Regions from separate parts of the Paenibacillus tianjinensis genome, predicted to be linked through region 2. Evidence: predicted binding sites of a transcription regulator. Region 2 holds the regulator's gene; each other region holds the start of a gene.
What was found. Region 2 encodes LexA, which represses DNA repair genes until DNA is damaged. Its sites were predicted from a motif close to CGAACATATGTTCG; they were not measured.

Region 1: JRJ22_RS26050 (ImmA/IrrE family metallo-endopeptidase) is a predicted target of LexA. The motif match lies at 1,451-1,464, and genes of this name have one in related genera.
Region 3: addB (helicase-exonuclease AddAB subunit AddB) is a predicted target of LexA. The motif match lies at 1,138-1,151, and genes of this name have one in related genera.
Region 4: JRJ22_RS21565 (ImmA/IrrE family metallo-endopeptidase) is a predicted target of LexA. The motif match lies at 1,664-1,677, and genes of this name have one in related genera.

The regions. Positions count from the first base shown of each region.
Region 1 is NZ_CP070969.1:5,598,205-5,601,783, forward strand. Features, by position in the region: gene JRJ22_RS26035 (phosphoadenylyl-sulfate reductase) at 1-176, opposite strand, end outside; gene JRJ22_RS26040 (hypothetical protein) at 327-683, opposite strand; gene JRJ22_RS29365 (helix-turn-helix domain-containing protein) at 1,001-1,387, shown strand; gene JRJ22_RS26050 (ImmA/IrrE family metallo-endopeptidase) at 1,520-2,368, shown strand; gene rpsI (30S ribosomal protein S9) at 2,438-2,830, opposite strand; gene rplM (50S ribosomal protein L13) at 2,851-3,288, opposite strand; gene truA (tRNA pseudouridine(38-40) synthase TruA) at 3,524-3,579, opposite strand, start outside.
Region 2 is NZ_CP070969.1:3,432,158-3,435,736, reverse strand. Features, by position in the region: gene JRJ22_RS15505 (DUF6199 family natural product biosynthesis protein) at 213-437, shown strand; gene JRJ22_RS15500 (hypothetical protein) at 512-724, shown strand; gene JRJ22_RS15495 (hypothetical protein) at 721-942, shown strand; gene JRJ22_RS15490 (hypothetical protein) at 1,019-1,237, shown strand; gene JRJ22_RS15485 (L,D-transpeptidase) at 1,371-1,709, opposite strand; gene lexA (transcriptional repressor LexA) at 1,894-2,520, opposite strand; gene JRJ22_RS15475 (LysM peptidoglycan-binding domain-containing protein) at 2,748-3,161, shown strand; gene JRJ22_RS15470 (DUF896 domain-containing protein) at 3,272-3,475, shown strand; gene JRJ22_RS15465 (hypothetical protein) at 3,524-3,579, shown strand, end outside.
Region 3 is NZ_CP070969.1:4,741,909-4,745,487, reverse strand. Features, by position in the region: gene JRJ22_RS22175 (MarR family winged helix-turn-helix transcriptional regulator) at 118-570, shown strand; gene JRJ22_RS22170 (spermidine/spermine N(1)-acetyltransferase) at 596-1,114, shown strand; gene addB (helicase-exonuclease AddAB subunit AddB) at 1,251-3,579, shown strand, end outside.
Region 4 is NZ_CP070969.1:4,606,935-4,610,513, forward strand. Features, by position in the region: gene JRJ22_RS21540 (NucA/NucB deoxyribonuclease domain-containing protein) at 1-276, shown strand, start outside; gene JRJ22_RS21545 (LexA family transcriptional regulator) at 369-638, opposite strand; gene JRJ22_RS21550 (hypothetical protein) at 628-840, opposite strand; gene JRJ22_RS21555 (YjcZ family sporulation protein) at 996-1,154, opposite strand; gene JRJ22_RS21560 (YjfB family protein) at 1,397-1,573, shown strand; gene JRJ22_RS21565 (ImmA/IrrE family metallo-endopeptidase) at 1,695-2,240, shown strand; gene JRJ22_RS21570 (2-phosphosulfolactate phosphatase) at 2,399-3,166, opposite strand.

The DNA.
Region 1 (3,579 bases), 2.2 Mb from region 2:
GACGGACTAATTTTCTGAAGCATATCAACAAGCACTACATCTTCGGCACCGAAGCTGCAGGCAAAGGTTATATTAGGGAAGGTCTCTACTGCCCAGCGGATAATATCTTCCGGTGAAGCATTCTCCAATTCCTCAGCCTTAACTTTGATCAAATCTTCTTTCTCAAGCAGATTCATAATTCTATTCCTCCATCCTGGTATTAAAAACATCCAATCCCGTCAATTCCAACTATTCTTATATGGAATAGTATAAGGCATCTAGGGCCGAAGTCAATGGTTTTTTCCATTTTGGTTGAAAGTTTGATGCACACACTTTTTAACGCTATCTTATCCCCCGCCTATAAAAATGTATCCGATAATCACAAAGATCGTTCCACCGAGTACATATTTCAAGAGATCCATCCAAAACTTGCGCTCTGCCTGATTTTCTTTTCCCGATTGCTGCAGGAGCATAAAAATTCTGTTCTCGATCTGATTAAATTTTCCCGTAATAATGTTAAACTGTCGTTTCATTTCGCTGATCGATTCAGTAATCCGCTTTATGTGGTCTTCTTGGCGGTTAACATTCTCTTCTAACAGCTTAAATTTGGTGTCCGAGCTCATATTCTCTGCAGACAGCTTGGTAAACGCTTCCGTCAATTTTTGCAGCTGGTCTTCCATCGTTTGCGATTTTTGTATAGGCATGATCTCATCGTTCCCTTCTATGTTTAGTCGTGTCGCTCATGTCGTACGAAATCAAGAACAATTCGAGAGGAATATTCATGAAAATTCAGAGGCTGTCCAATTTTTAAATATTCAACCCCCTTTCCTAGAATGATCCATTGAATCCGTAGTACTCAATTGCGTATTTTTTATCCATAATATACTCAGTTGCGTACTTTGTCAAATGTAAAACGTTATAAAAATACGATATTGAACATTTACAATCTTTTTTAGTGTTATTATAATGGAGAGGTAATGCGAAATAACGTATATTTGCTATGCTCAGAGGAGGGCTATATGTGCGGAGGGCTGAAGTCTTAAAAAAGCTGATTGAGGAAACCGGCCTGAACACAAAGGCATTTGCAGAAAAAGCAGGAATTCCCTATACTACTCTCAGATCGATGTTAATGCGCGGTGTGGGTGGAGCATCAGTGGATAATGTAACTAAGGTTTGCCGGGCGTTAGGGATAACCACAGAAGAAATGGATCGCTTGGCATTCAGACCTGAGGAGGCTACTTCCCTTCAGCAGGATTTTGCCGAATTCGAGGCCTTTATCAACAATCCAGAGCACAGTTTGTTCTTTAAAGATTACCTTGGTGCTCCAGAAGAACGGAAGCGGGAAATGCTCACCTTTTGGAACTTTATTAAAGATGCTGAGAAGAAAAAAACAGAGGACAAGCAATAAAATACTGATGATTCGCATTATCGTGGTTTCAGCTAACGAGCTGATTTCACGCACCTATATATACGAACAAACATTCCCGTTAGGAGGTTCCTAATGATTAACCATTACAAGAAAACACAGCTTGAACAGTTTGTGGAACAGCTTTACATAGAGCATCACATTGCACTTCCCGAACAAATTACAATCCAGGTGCTTGCTCAGGCCCTTAATATTCATGTTCAATATTCCCCCATCAGCAGCCGCGCCTATGAGTCTGATTCAGGTATGCGCTGCATTCTGCTCGACAGCCGTCTTCCTCCAATGAAGCAGCGGCTTGATTTTTTACATGAGCTTTGCCATGTCCTCAGACATGCAGGCAATCAGCTCATTATGCCGGACTTTTTCATTAAAGCCCAGGAGATCGATGCCGAAAAATTTGTCCTTTATGCCTCTATGCCTTACTTTATGATTAATTTTCAGCAGCTGCCGGAGGATTACAATCAGACAATCCAGCAGTTATCCGGCACCTTCGGTGTTCCGAGAGAGTTGGCAAAGACTCGATTTGACCAAATTTTACGACGCGAATATGAGGGCGAGCTAACGAGTGGGTTATTCAATCACATATCCTATTTTGCGGGCAATCAGCAACAAAATGAGTTTTCCGATAAGACAAAAATATTCGCCTATTATGACCCTCACAGCACCTTTGAAGGTCCTGACCAGTTAATTGTAAGTCTGGATTATGAAACTTTGACTACACAATATGAACTGCCTATCCCCAGAGATGAACGTTTCCAGGAGATTGAATGGGAGGCATTGAAAGATCTTGCTGTTGAACCCACTATTAGCGGGGATATCATTTGTTTCGACGGGCAATTAACTTTGCAAATTCACCGGCTGGTCTTCAGATATGGATTTTCCAAGAGTACCTTTGTAGTGCATATGCGGGACGTTGAACAGATTATTGAAACAGACCAGAGATTAACACAGAGGTTTAATTAAGATGAGGCGATGAAATAATATAAGCCCCTGACCCAAAGGGCCAGAGGCTTGATTTCCTTGTAAGGAATATTAACGTTTCGAGAACTGTGGAGCACGACGAGCAGCTTTGAGGCCGTATTTCTTACGTTCCTTCATACGTGGGTCACGAGTCAGGAAGCCGGCTTTTTTCAGAGCGCCGCGATATTCAGGGTCAACTTTCAGCAGAGCACGGGCGATACCGTGACGGATTGCGCCAGCTTGACCGGAGATACCACCACCATGTGCAAGAACGATTACATCGTAGTTGCCCAGTGTTTCAGTCAGGTTCAAAGGTTGTTTTACGATCATCTTCAATGTTTCTACACCGAAGTATTCATCCATCTCACGTTTGTTAATGACAATGCGTCCTTCACCCGGTACAAGGCGAACACGTGCTACCGAATGTTTACGACGACCTGTCCCATAGTATTGTACTTGTGCCATGAAACTGTCCTCCTCTATTCTTATCCGCGAAGTTCGTAAACTTCAGGTTTTTGTGCTGCATGTGGATGCTCAGCGCCTGCATAAACTTTCAATCTCAACTTCATGTGATCCCCTTGACGAGTCTTAGGAATCATACCGTGAACCGCGAATTCAATCATGCGCTCAGGCTTAGTTTTGATCAGGTCTTCTGCAACAGTGACTTTCAAGCCACCTGGGTGCATCGAGTGACGGTAGTATTTCTTGTTTTGCATTTTCTTGCCTGTCAGGTGAATCTTCTCAGCGTTGATAACAATTACGAAATCCCCTGTATCAACGTGTGGGGTGAATTGCGGTTTGTGTTTGCCACGGATCAAAGCAGCGGCTTCGCTTGCCAAACGACCAAGTGTTTTGCCTTCGGCATCAATGATGTGCCAATTGCGTTCAACTTCGTTCGGCTTCGCCATATAGGTGGTACGCATGAATGTTTCCTCCTTGTTCTCGTACGAAAATCATCTGTTTCGTATATCTAATTTCTCATTGGAATTACGATTATGTGAGTTAAGAAAAGCTTGTTTGTTGGCATTTTCCTGATCGGGGCTGTGGGATAGCCATCAAGAAAACACAACTTTTATATTACAGCATAAACATGACAAGTGCAAGTGATTTTTAAATAGAAAGTCTATATTTTTCATGAAATACATAGTTTCCAGATCATCACAAACTGTCCTGGTCATATTCCACACTCCACAGCGCGAGTCCATTAGCTACAG
Region 2 (3,579 bases):
GAGGTACTTCCGAAATCGAATATATAGGCATTATCAGAGGGCTCCCTTAACAGGAGAAGCTCATGGTAATGCCTTTTTGTATACATGGCTAGATGATTTCTCATTTACAGCCATTCGCATTTGGATTATATTGGAATGGCTGAGAAAATAGCTTCACTTCATGTGAATAAATGTATGAACATAGCTTTTAATTCAGAATGGGAGTGGTAGGGATGCCTGCAGGAATCGCCTGGTTTATGACCGCGTTTCTTGTGCTTTGGACGGGCACGGCGGTGTTTGCTACGATTAAACCACGTTATTTCTGGCAGATTACCCAAGGCTGGAAAGCTTTCAAAGAGCCGCCAAAAGCATATTTTGTCTTTTCTGCTATCGGCACAGGGATTTTTGCAGTTATTGGCCTAGCACTATTATTATTGCCTTTCTATCATAGCCGTTAGACGAACCTTGGCTACCGTATATATAAATATCATTTACAGGCCATTTTATGGCTTACCGAAGGAGTAGACGAACGATGAGTGTAACGCCAGGGGCTTATTTTCTGAGTGGATTCGGAGTATTTGCCGTGTTGATCTGGCTGGTATCTGCCGTGGCGTGTATCTACGCTTTTGTGTTGTTTGTTAAGCTTGCACGCAGAGGGATAACGGCACTAGACCTGTACAATTATTCCAAAAACCTTGAAATCCGCGCTAAATATGAATCAGCCAATAAGGAGGGACCGTATTGAATGCGACTTATAAGGTGCTGGTAACTGATGCTGATCTGTTCACTGCTGCGCTCGCTGAGGCGAATATATACGTAGTGCAGATGCTAGAAGGACAGCCGCATGTTATCGCTGATTACGCAGGACCTCTGCAAAAATGGACACCTGATTATATCATGCTGGCGGGAATGGCCTACAAACGTTCGGAGTATGAATTCCGGGTGCGTCTGCCCAAAAAATAACAACTGCCAGTTCACACAAACCGATGAAGCCGTAATTGCATCTCTTATACTATCAAACGTAAAAGAGGTGGAATTAATGACAGAAACAGAACGGTTAAGAATTCGCAGAGCGATCCGTGTATTGCTGGCACAAAGAGCGGTTTTACGGGAGCGGCTTGAGGAAATCAATGAGAATTTGCGCCGGGTGCCTAATCCAAGCCGGGCCAGACGTGAATTACTGGCTGCCAGGGTCTCGATCCGGGAAGCATTGCGCCTGAACCGTATCGCGATCAGACTATTGCGCAGTGTGCTGTAACCGTAGCTGTTGTTGGGGATTACTTTAATATGTAGTATGAACATCATATGAATAAATGAGAACACCTCTACCGGTGCAAGAGCGGGTAGAGGTGTTCTTTTGACATGGAGTGACGTACGAATTAGGCATAGATTTACTCCCTAATCGTCACACGCGTGCCAATGGGGACTATACGAGATAAAGCGAGAACATCATTGTTATACATCCGGATGCAGCCATGGGAGACCCTATGACCGATCGAAGCAGGGTCATTCGTTCCGTGAATGCCGTAATGCGGTTTAGACAGCCCCATCCAAAAGGCACCAAAAGGCCCGCCGGGATTAGGCTGCTTGTTAATGATAGTATACTCGCCTGTAGGTGAAACAGTCAGCATGGTGCCGATTCCAACGGGAAAACCACGGGTCACAATGTCGTTATCCAGCAAATACAGCATGCGCTGCGACAGATCAACAATTATCCGGTAATTGGGCAAAGTCATCAGCACTCCTTCTGCTACCAGGATATGTGTGGAATGCTGCAGGGGTTCCCGTTAGAAGAGGCTAATGGTGATGAATTTCACCGGTATGAACAAGTGTTCTGAAATGATAAAGTGGGCACAATAGAACGGAAAAAGCTGTTCCGCTTGGAGAGCGAAACAGCTTCTGTGAGGGGATTTTCTAGTGAATATCTCGGAAAAGTCCAATGACTCTACCTAAAATGGTAACACGGTTCAAGCGGAGAGGTTCATAAGCCGGATTCTCCGGCTGCAGGCGGATATGGTCTCGTTCTTTGTAGAATGTCTTAACAGTTGCTTCATCTTCTTCAGTCATCGCAACGACGATATCTCCATTGTCTGCTGTCTGCTGCTGGCGGACAATAACATAGTCGCCGTTCATAATTCCCGCATCAACCATGCTGTCTCCCAGTACAGAGAGCATGAAAACTTTGTTGTCGCCTACATAGTGGCTAGGTAGCGGGAAATAGTCTTCAATATTCTCTGTAGCTGTAATAGGCACCCCGGCGGTGACTTTACCTACAACAGGAATACGGGTTACTGTTTGTACAAATTGATGTACATTCTCAGAATCTTCCTGTCCAAGCAGTTCTATCGCACGCGGCTTCGTAGGGTCACGACGGATAAGGCCTTTCTTCTCAAGACGATCCAAATGACCATGTACTGTGGAGCTGGACGCAAGACCAACAGCTTCCCCGATTTCCCGGACAGACGGAGGATAACCCTTGCTGCGGACTTCGTTACGTATAAATTCCAGGATCGCCAGCTGACGACTCGAAATCTTTGACATTGGAATCAACCCCATATAGTATGTTTGGGAAAATTATAACATAGAACCTCCGTTCGTACAAACATTAGTTCTAAAATTTTCAAAAAGGCATAAAAACAGATGAACATGCACCTAAAGCTGCCTAATAAATTAAGGGGAACAATTGTTCGAAAAAACTATTGATCAAAACACTTGTTCGTGTTATATTATTTTTGAAATTAAGAACAAGTGTTTGGAGGTCGATGATAATGCTAAAATACAGTACATACCGCAGCATCTACGATGAAGCCCGCGAGGTTCAGTCTTCCGGAGATGATTCTGCTTCAACTTATGCATCAAGTCTAAAGAATTCTGCAGCGTTCGTATTCAATATGCTAATGAAGGTATTTGTGAAGGATAACTTTATAAAGCTAGCTTTAGTGTTTATGCTCGTTGTTTCAGGTTTTACAGTTGTAGGTAATGTTTTTGCCGGATCAGTCTCCTCTATGACAGAAGGTAAGCGGGTAGTGGTTGAACGCGGAGACACGCTCTGGAGCATTGCACGGGAACATAAACCGGATAACATGAGGACCGTCGTATATATAGAAGGAATTAAAGAGACAAGCGGACTGAAGAGCAGTGACATCCAGGCCGGAGATGTGTTAACCTTGCCTGTATATTAAATATAATTTCAGCACGATAGAATAACATGAAGAGCTTTCAGGGGGGAGACCTTGACAAGCTCTTTTTCTCATGGCAAAGTTAGAATGAATTTATAGGGGAGGGGAAAGCATTGAATATAGACGAATTGGTCGCACGCATCAATGAATTGGCTCGCAAACAGAAAAGCAGCGGCCTGAATGAAGAGGAATTAGCAGAACGCGCTAAGCTCCGCGAGATCTATCTGGGCAACATCCGCAGCAACTTCCGTGCACAGCTTGATACGATTGAAATCGTGGATAACGATGATCAAGGCAACAAGGGGCTTAAACATTAGTCCGGTGCCTTTGTCATAGATATTTTAGGACGACTAGGGGGAACTCACATGGCCCGTTCTTGGGAAAGAATGGTTCAACGCAACACACAGCAAGTCAATAAGCA
Region 3 (3,579 bases), 1.3 Mb from region 2:
GCGGTATGAATTCAAGAAATCTGCAGATGGGCAGCGGCTGGAAGTCCAAATATTCTCTGTAGTCACGGCTGATCCAAAGTATAATACTCAGAAGTTCAATATATAAGGAGTTCTACTATGAAGGAAATTCTTCGGGAAATTGGAATGATAGCAAGGGCCTTAGAGTCGATAAGCAATATAGAATTCAAAGAGTATAACCTTACTAAAGGGCAATATTTGTATCTGGTACGCATTTGTGAAAACCCTGGAATCATTCAAGAAAAGTTAGCGGAGATGATAAAGGCAGACCGGACGACAGCAGCCCGTGCGATAAAAAAACTCGAAATGAACGGTTTTATTGAAAAGAAAGCGGATGAGCATAACCTCAAAATTAAAAAACTCTATCCGACCGTTCAGGGACAAGAGGTGTATCCTTTTATAAAAAGAGAAAATGATTATTCAAACCTCGTTGCATTAGCGGGTTTCACGGGCAGTGAAGCTGAAGTTATGGCCGGTTTTCTTCAAAGAATAAGAAAAAATGTGGAGAAAGACTGGGAATATGTCAAAAAGGGAAACAAGAGAGATTATTGATGATATAAAGGAGTGTTCTATTGAAATGACTATAGAGGTTAAAAAGTGTACCCTTGCTGATTTACACCTTCTTCAAGAATTAAGTTATGAAACCTTTAATGATACTTTCAAGCATCAGAATTCACCTGATAATATGCAGGCCTATCTGGAGAGGGCATTTAACTTAAATCAACTGGAGAAAGAATTATCCAACCGCTTTTCGCAATTCTTTTTTATTTTTTTGAATCAGGAGCTCGCCGGTTATTTAAAGGTTAATACGAATGGGGCCCAGACTGAAGAAATGGGTGAGGAATCTCTTGAAATCGAGAGGATTTATATAAAAAACACCTTCCAAAAATATGGTCTTGGCAGGTATATGCTTAATAAAGCTAAAGAAATTGCCATTGAACATCAACTGGAGAGGATCTGGTTAGGCGTATGGGACAAGAATGAAAATGCGATCGCCTTTTATAAAAAAATGGGGTTTGTTCAAGCGGGAGCCCACTCTTTTTATATGGGGGATGAAGAACAAACCGACTTTATTATGATTCACACACTCCTGTAACTATTGAGATTTGAAAACAATGGCAAACGTATGTTCTGTTCCGTAAGGTAGAGATATGCTATAATGTTGGGACGAATGTAACACCTTGTGTTGATATTGATTCACCTCATCTCCGCCACGGAAGGAGTCTACTGCAATGACGGTTAACTTTTTGATCGGCCGCTCGGGCAGCGGCAAGACAACAAAAATATGGGAGGAGGTCTCCTCCCGGCTGGAATCGGAGCCGCTGGGTGCGCCGATTATTGTGCTTGTGCCGGAGCAGGGCTCATTCGGGGCGGAACGGGGGCTTCTGAGCAGCGGGAAAGTGAAGGGCAGCATCCGCGCCCAGATGCTTAGCTTCTCCCGGCTGGCCTACCGGGTAAAGCAGGAGACGGGTGGCAGCGCCAGTCTGCCGATCAGCGAGGAAGGCAAAAAAATGCTGATCTACAAAATCGTCAGCCGCCGCAAGGATGAGCTGAAGCTTTTTGGCGCGTCCAGCGACAGGCCCGGTTTCGTCGAGCGGTTAAGCAGCCTGCACACAGAAATGAAGCGGTGCTGTCTGGGGGCTGCGGATCTGGAAGAGCAGCTGTCCGGCATCAGGCAGTCGCCAATGGCAAGCCCTATTCTGGCAGGCAAGCTGGATGATCTGCAGCTGATATTCAGCGATTTGGAGCAGGAAATGTCCCGGCTGTATATCGATGAAGAGGACCGCCTGGCCGAGCTGGCCGAGCATATTCAGGATTCCTCGTATATCCGCGGCGCTGAGATTTGGGTGGATGGCTTCCATGGCTTTACCCCTCAGGAATTTATAGTGCTGCGTGAGTTAATGCTGCATGCCTCTAAGGTAACAATAGCACTGACCCTGGACCGGATTTATGCCTCCGGACTGCAGCCCCATGAACTGGAGCTGTTTTATCCGGCGGCTGTGACTTATATCAAGCTGCGCGGGATGGCGGAAGAGGCAGGTCTTGAAGTGTGGGACGAGGTGCTGGCTCCTCAGGTGCTGCCGCGTTTCGCGGACAGTCCTGCCCTGGCTCATCTGGAGCGGGGCTTCGGACGGCGGGCACGCTGGAGCGGAGAAGCTGCACAGGCCAGGGAAGCGATCACCATTAGTTCGGCCTCATCACGCCGGACAGAGGTGGAGAGCGCACTCCGGGAGATGCTCCGTCTGGCGCGTGAGGACGGGGCGAAATATGGTGAGATGGCCGTGTTTATGCGGAACATCGGCGACTACGAGTCGCTGGTTGCCCCTTTGTTTGAAGATTACGGAGTGCCCTTCTTTCTTGACCAGAAGGCCAATGAGCTGCATCACCCGCTGGTGGAGTTTATCCGCTCCGCGCTTGATGTGGTGCGCCGCCGCTGGCGTTATGAGGATGTGTTCCGCTGTGTGAAGACTGAGCTGCTGCTTCCGCTTGACGGCAGTCTGACCCGTGAGGATATGGATCAGCTGGAGAACTATGTACTAGCCTGCGGCATTCAGGGCTACCGCTGGACCGACGGCAAATCATGGCGGGGGATTCCGAGCCTGTCGCTGGAGGGCGCAAGGGTCGTGGATGAAGTGCTGCTGGCGAGAATGGAGGCCTGCCGTAAGGCCATTACTGGGCCGCTGTCTGCGTTTGAGAAGCGGGTCAAGAAAAGCCGCAGCGGTCTGGAGCTGTGTACAGCGGTATATATGCTCCTCCAGGAATCGGAGGCAGCGTACAAGCTGGAGAAACGAAGCGCAGCGGCTTTGGAGCAAGGGGAGCCAATACTGGCCCGTGAGCATAGCCAGCTATGGGATGCGGTGCTTGATTTGCTCGATCAGATTGCCGAAATGATGGGCGGTGAGCGGCTGGAGTTTGACTTGTTCGCCGGAGTGCTGGAGACAGGACTTGCCGAGCTCCGGATGGGACTGGTTCCGCCTGCGCTGGATCAGGTGCTGGTCGGAACGATGGACCGGACCCGGACTACGGGCGTGAAGTATGCCTTTTTGCTTGGCTTTAATGAAGGTGTTGTGCCTGCACAGTTCAAGGAGGACGGTATACTCTCCGAGGGGGAGCGGCTGCAGCTGGAGAACAGCGGTATGGAGCTGGCTCCCGGGGCTTCCCGCAAGCTGCTCGACGAACGGTTTCTTATTTATAATGCCCTCACAACGGCCAGCACCAGGCTGTGGATTAGCTATGCAGCAGCGGATGAAGAAGGCAAGGTGCTGCTGCCGTCCGAGATTATCCGCCAATTGCATAGCATGTTCCCGGGAGCGCTGGCTGAGCGTTCCCTCTCGGGTTTCCCTCCGGCTGTGTCTCCGGAGGATGCAGCTGCGGGTGAGACTCTGCATCTGAGTTTTATCGGGCAGCGGGATCAGACGCTGCGCATGCTGATTATGCAGCTGCGGCAATGGCGTCAGGGCGTAGAGATTCCCGGAATATGGTGGGATGTCTACAACTGGTACATCAGCGGGGACAAGCAGCGGAGAGTGCCCTTGGAGCGGCTGCTCGGTTCATTATTCT
Region 4 (3,579 bases), 1.2 Mb from region 2:
GAGCATATCCAGGAAGCGATTGAGAGCGGTGAATCAGCCGTCTGCACTATCAGCCGGGAAGATGCCGAAGAGAACCGCAAGGAATCCTTGTCCGGTGTGCCGACCAAGAAGGGCTACGACCGCGATGAATGGCCGATGGCGATGTGTGCCGAAGGCGGCAGCGGTGCCGACATTGAATACATAACACCCAGTGACAACCGCGGGGCCGGAAGCTGGGTTGGTAATCAGCTGGAAGGTTATGCCGACGGAACCCGGGTAGAGTTCATGTTCAAGTAAACGAGAACCGCATAGGTATGGATTAGCCCCCTGCCGTCTGTATCGGCAGGGGGCTTTTGCAGATTCAAGGCTATCCACTCTCTGCAGGTGCTTCAATCGGTCCAGTGACCGCTGCCGCTGCCGGTCACTTTTGCCCCTGGTTCCGGACTTTCCCAGGCAATGAGAATTACCGCTGCCTCTACGGGCTGGGGCGGCTGCCATTGGATAAACCCCTGCAGTGCCAGCTCACGAAGGCCGGACATCACTTGAGCCTCCCTCCGCCCGCTAAGCCTAGCAAGCTCCTTAAGCTGCGGCATCCGCCCGAAGTGGCTTCTGAAGTGACACATAATCCGCAGCAGCTTGCGGGCAGTATCATCCAGCATGACGCGCCTTGGCCCGCCGCCAGGCCAGAATACTGCCGGTTCTGAATACCCTGGGACCGCCTGTGGTTAAGCAAGTGGCCCGCAGCAGGTCCCCTTTAATCCCGTGCACCTCCACGCTGCGCTGGGTGATTTTGCCCGATTTGTCCTCGTAGATGATTTCAATTACTTGTCCGATCAGCTTTTCCAGATCTTTTACCTTCACTTCAATTCCCCCTTATCACACTTTTCCGAAATAATTATATGTATTATATGCGAACAAATGTTCTTTATGCAACATGATCGTGATAACACATAATACCAAGTGAAAGCCCCGCTTAGGCACTCTGCCTGACGGGGCTGCACTTACCATAAAGTCCTTTAGAATATACAGGCTTTGGTGATAATTACCAGCAAAATGAACAGCACCAGAATGGCACTCGTTGAGGTCCATGGGCTTACAACCGGCATAACCGCCGGAGGTCCCTGGTTCACCCCGCCAACGTTATTTCCGCAACCGCAACCATACTCTGCACCCATAATTCATTCCTCCTCTGAGATATGAAATACATGAAACGAGATGCTCAAGTTCATCTCTTACACAGCACAGAATATGTTGCAGGCAGATCGGCAGTCTGGGCCAACCGGCAAACAATATCCGCTTCGCCTAAATAAACCGCTCTATCCAGACGATATACATTACAGGAAGGCTGGTAAACCTGGGATTTTAATAGGTCAGCATTCTCAAAAAAACGGGTTATAACCCATTCAGGAGGTACGAAATGGACATTGCCGCTCTATCCATTGCAATGAGGCAGGCGTCCTTACAGCAGGCTGTCGGGCTGCAGGTCATGAGTATTGCCAAGAATACCGCTGAGCTTCAAGGGCAGAATATGGCCCAAATGCTCCAGCAGAGCCCTCATCCGGACCTTGGAAAAACACTTGATATTCAGGTTTAATTGCATTATGCTTAGATACATAAGAACATCAGTTCCGGTATGAATCCGGCAACTACTAGCCCCTTCGGGCTTTTCTTTTACTCCTAAATACGAACATACGATCTTATATTGAGGTGATTACATGCAGTCTTATTACCAAATGACCGCCCTGGAGAATTGGACCGAGGATTTATATCAGCGTTTGCAAGTGCGGCAGCCGTCGGACATATCGGTTAATTACATCGCCGAACGGCTGAATATCTGGGTTCATTATCTGGATGTACGCAGCAAGAGCATTGAGGCCTCTGCCGGGATGTACACCATGTTTTTAGACAACCGGCTCCCCCCCGAGCTGCAGCGCCTGGAATTTCTCCATGAGCTTTGCCATCTGCTCCGTCATGCCGGAAGCCGCAGTCTGATGCCCGGACACTTTACACAGGCTCAGCAGGACGAATCGGAGCGGTTTATTCTTTATGCGGCTATGCCCTACTCCATGATCTCTGCCAGACCGTTGCCGGAGCTACGCGAGGATGCCATTCACTACATTGCCACAACGTTTCAGGTTCCGGAGGAACTGGCCATGCAGCGGATTGACCAGATTCAGAGGCGGGTATTCCAGGGGCAATTGATGGCTGTGCTGGAAAAAAACGAAGACAGAAATCTCATCCATCACCGGCATATCCGGTAACTGTTTATTTCCAATCCGTAAGTATTTCCCCAAAAAAAATGATCCCGCCGGCGTCCGGCAAGGTCTATATCTATTACTAGGGGGTATGTCCTTACTATACAGCCTCCAGCTTAAGCCATTATGAAATCCCGCTGAATATGAGCTAAAATCTGTCCTGCTTAAACGGGATCGCCGGCATTTACAAACCTATTTTCTTGCAGCATTGGTACCGCATAGCTGATATCTGCTTGGCAGGAGTACGTGACATCATCTTCATATCCGCGTTCCCGCAGTTCACGGCCGCTGGCAGATTCCCAGATCAAATCCCTGATCCGGTGACCGGAGGACTTCACAGCGCCAATGCACACCTCAGCTTCCGGAGATTTCGTTCCGGCTAACCGGGAGAGAATCAGACCTGCACCCAGGTAATCCTCGATGCCCGGGCGCAGTTCATCCTCCCCCTCCATAACATCCGACCACTTCTCGCCGCAGGGGATTACCGTAATATTCACGTCCATTTCAAGCTTCAGCCGGTTCGCGGTATCTGCAACAGCAGAAGCATTTAAAAGGCATCCGACAAGCAGAGCCGGCACTTGTGCTGCAATCCATGTACAGGCTGCTCCGTTCAAGGAACATAATACAAAGTCACGGGCATAGTCGGCTGAGCTGAAGGACAACGGCGATAAGGAGTGGCCCCCCACTCTTATAGCTTCTGATCTCCCCCAGACCATTTCGGCACCAAGCTCCTTGGCATAAGCTTTAGCGGTTTCATTAATCGGCGGAGGATACGGATAAATATTGGCTTTATGCTGAACCGCCGTTACTACCGTAGACGAGAAGCTAAGCACGTCAACAATAATCACAATGTCCCCGCGCTCTGCTGCTGCCCTGGCCCCTCTCCGTCCCCAGTCCAGCTTAATTTCATAAGATGACTGATCAAAATACACAGGATTCCCTCCTTCCGGTTCTAAGAATTCTTCTCAATCCTTCAAAGAGGGAGTTACCCATAGATGGCTACTCCCAAACCGTCAATCGCCGGCTTTCTTTAATTATTTTTGAAACAGACGGATCTTGCAATACCTCAAGTTCACGTTCTATAACGGCAAAAAAAGTGACCCTACCGAACGTCCGGCAGGGTCAAGGCCTATTAACTGGGGGTCATGTAATTAATATATATCCCGAAGCTTAAACGAATCTGAAGCAGTGCTAAATGTTTGCTTAAGTTGCACTCCCAGGCTCTATACCCAGAAAGATTTAGTAATAATTACGAGCAGAATGAACAATACCAGAATTGCAGCACTAGAAGTGAAGGGGCTAGCATATGCTCCGCAGTTAGCTCCACCAACCGGACTTACATTTT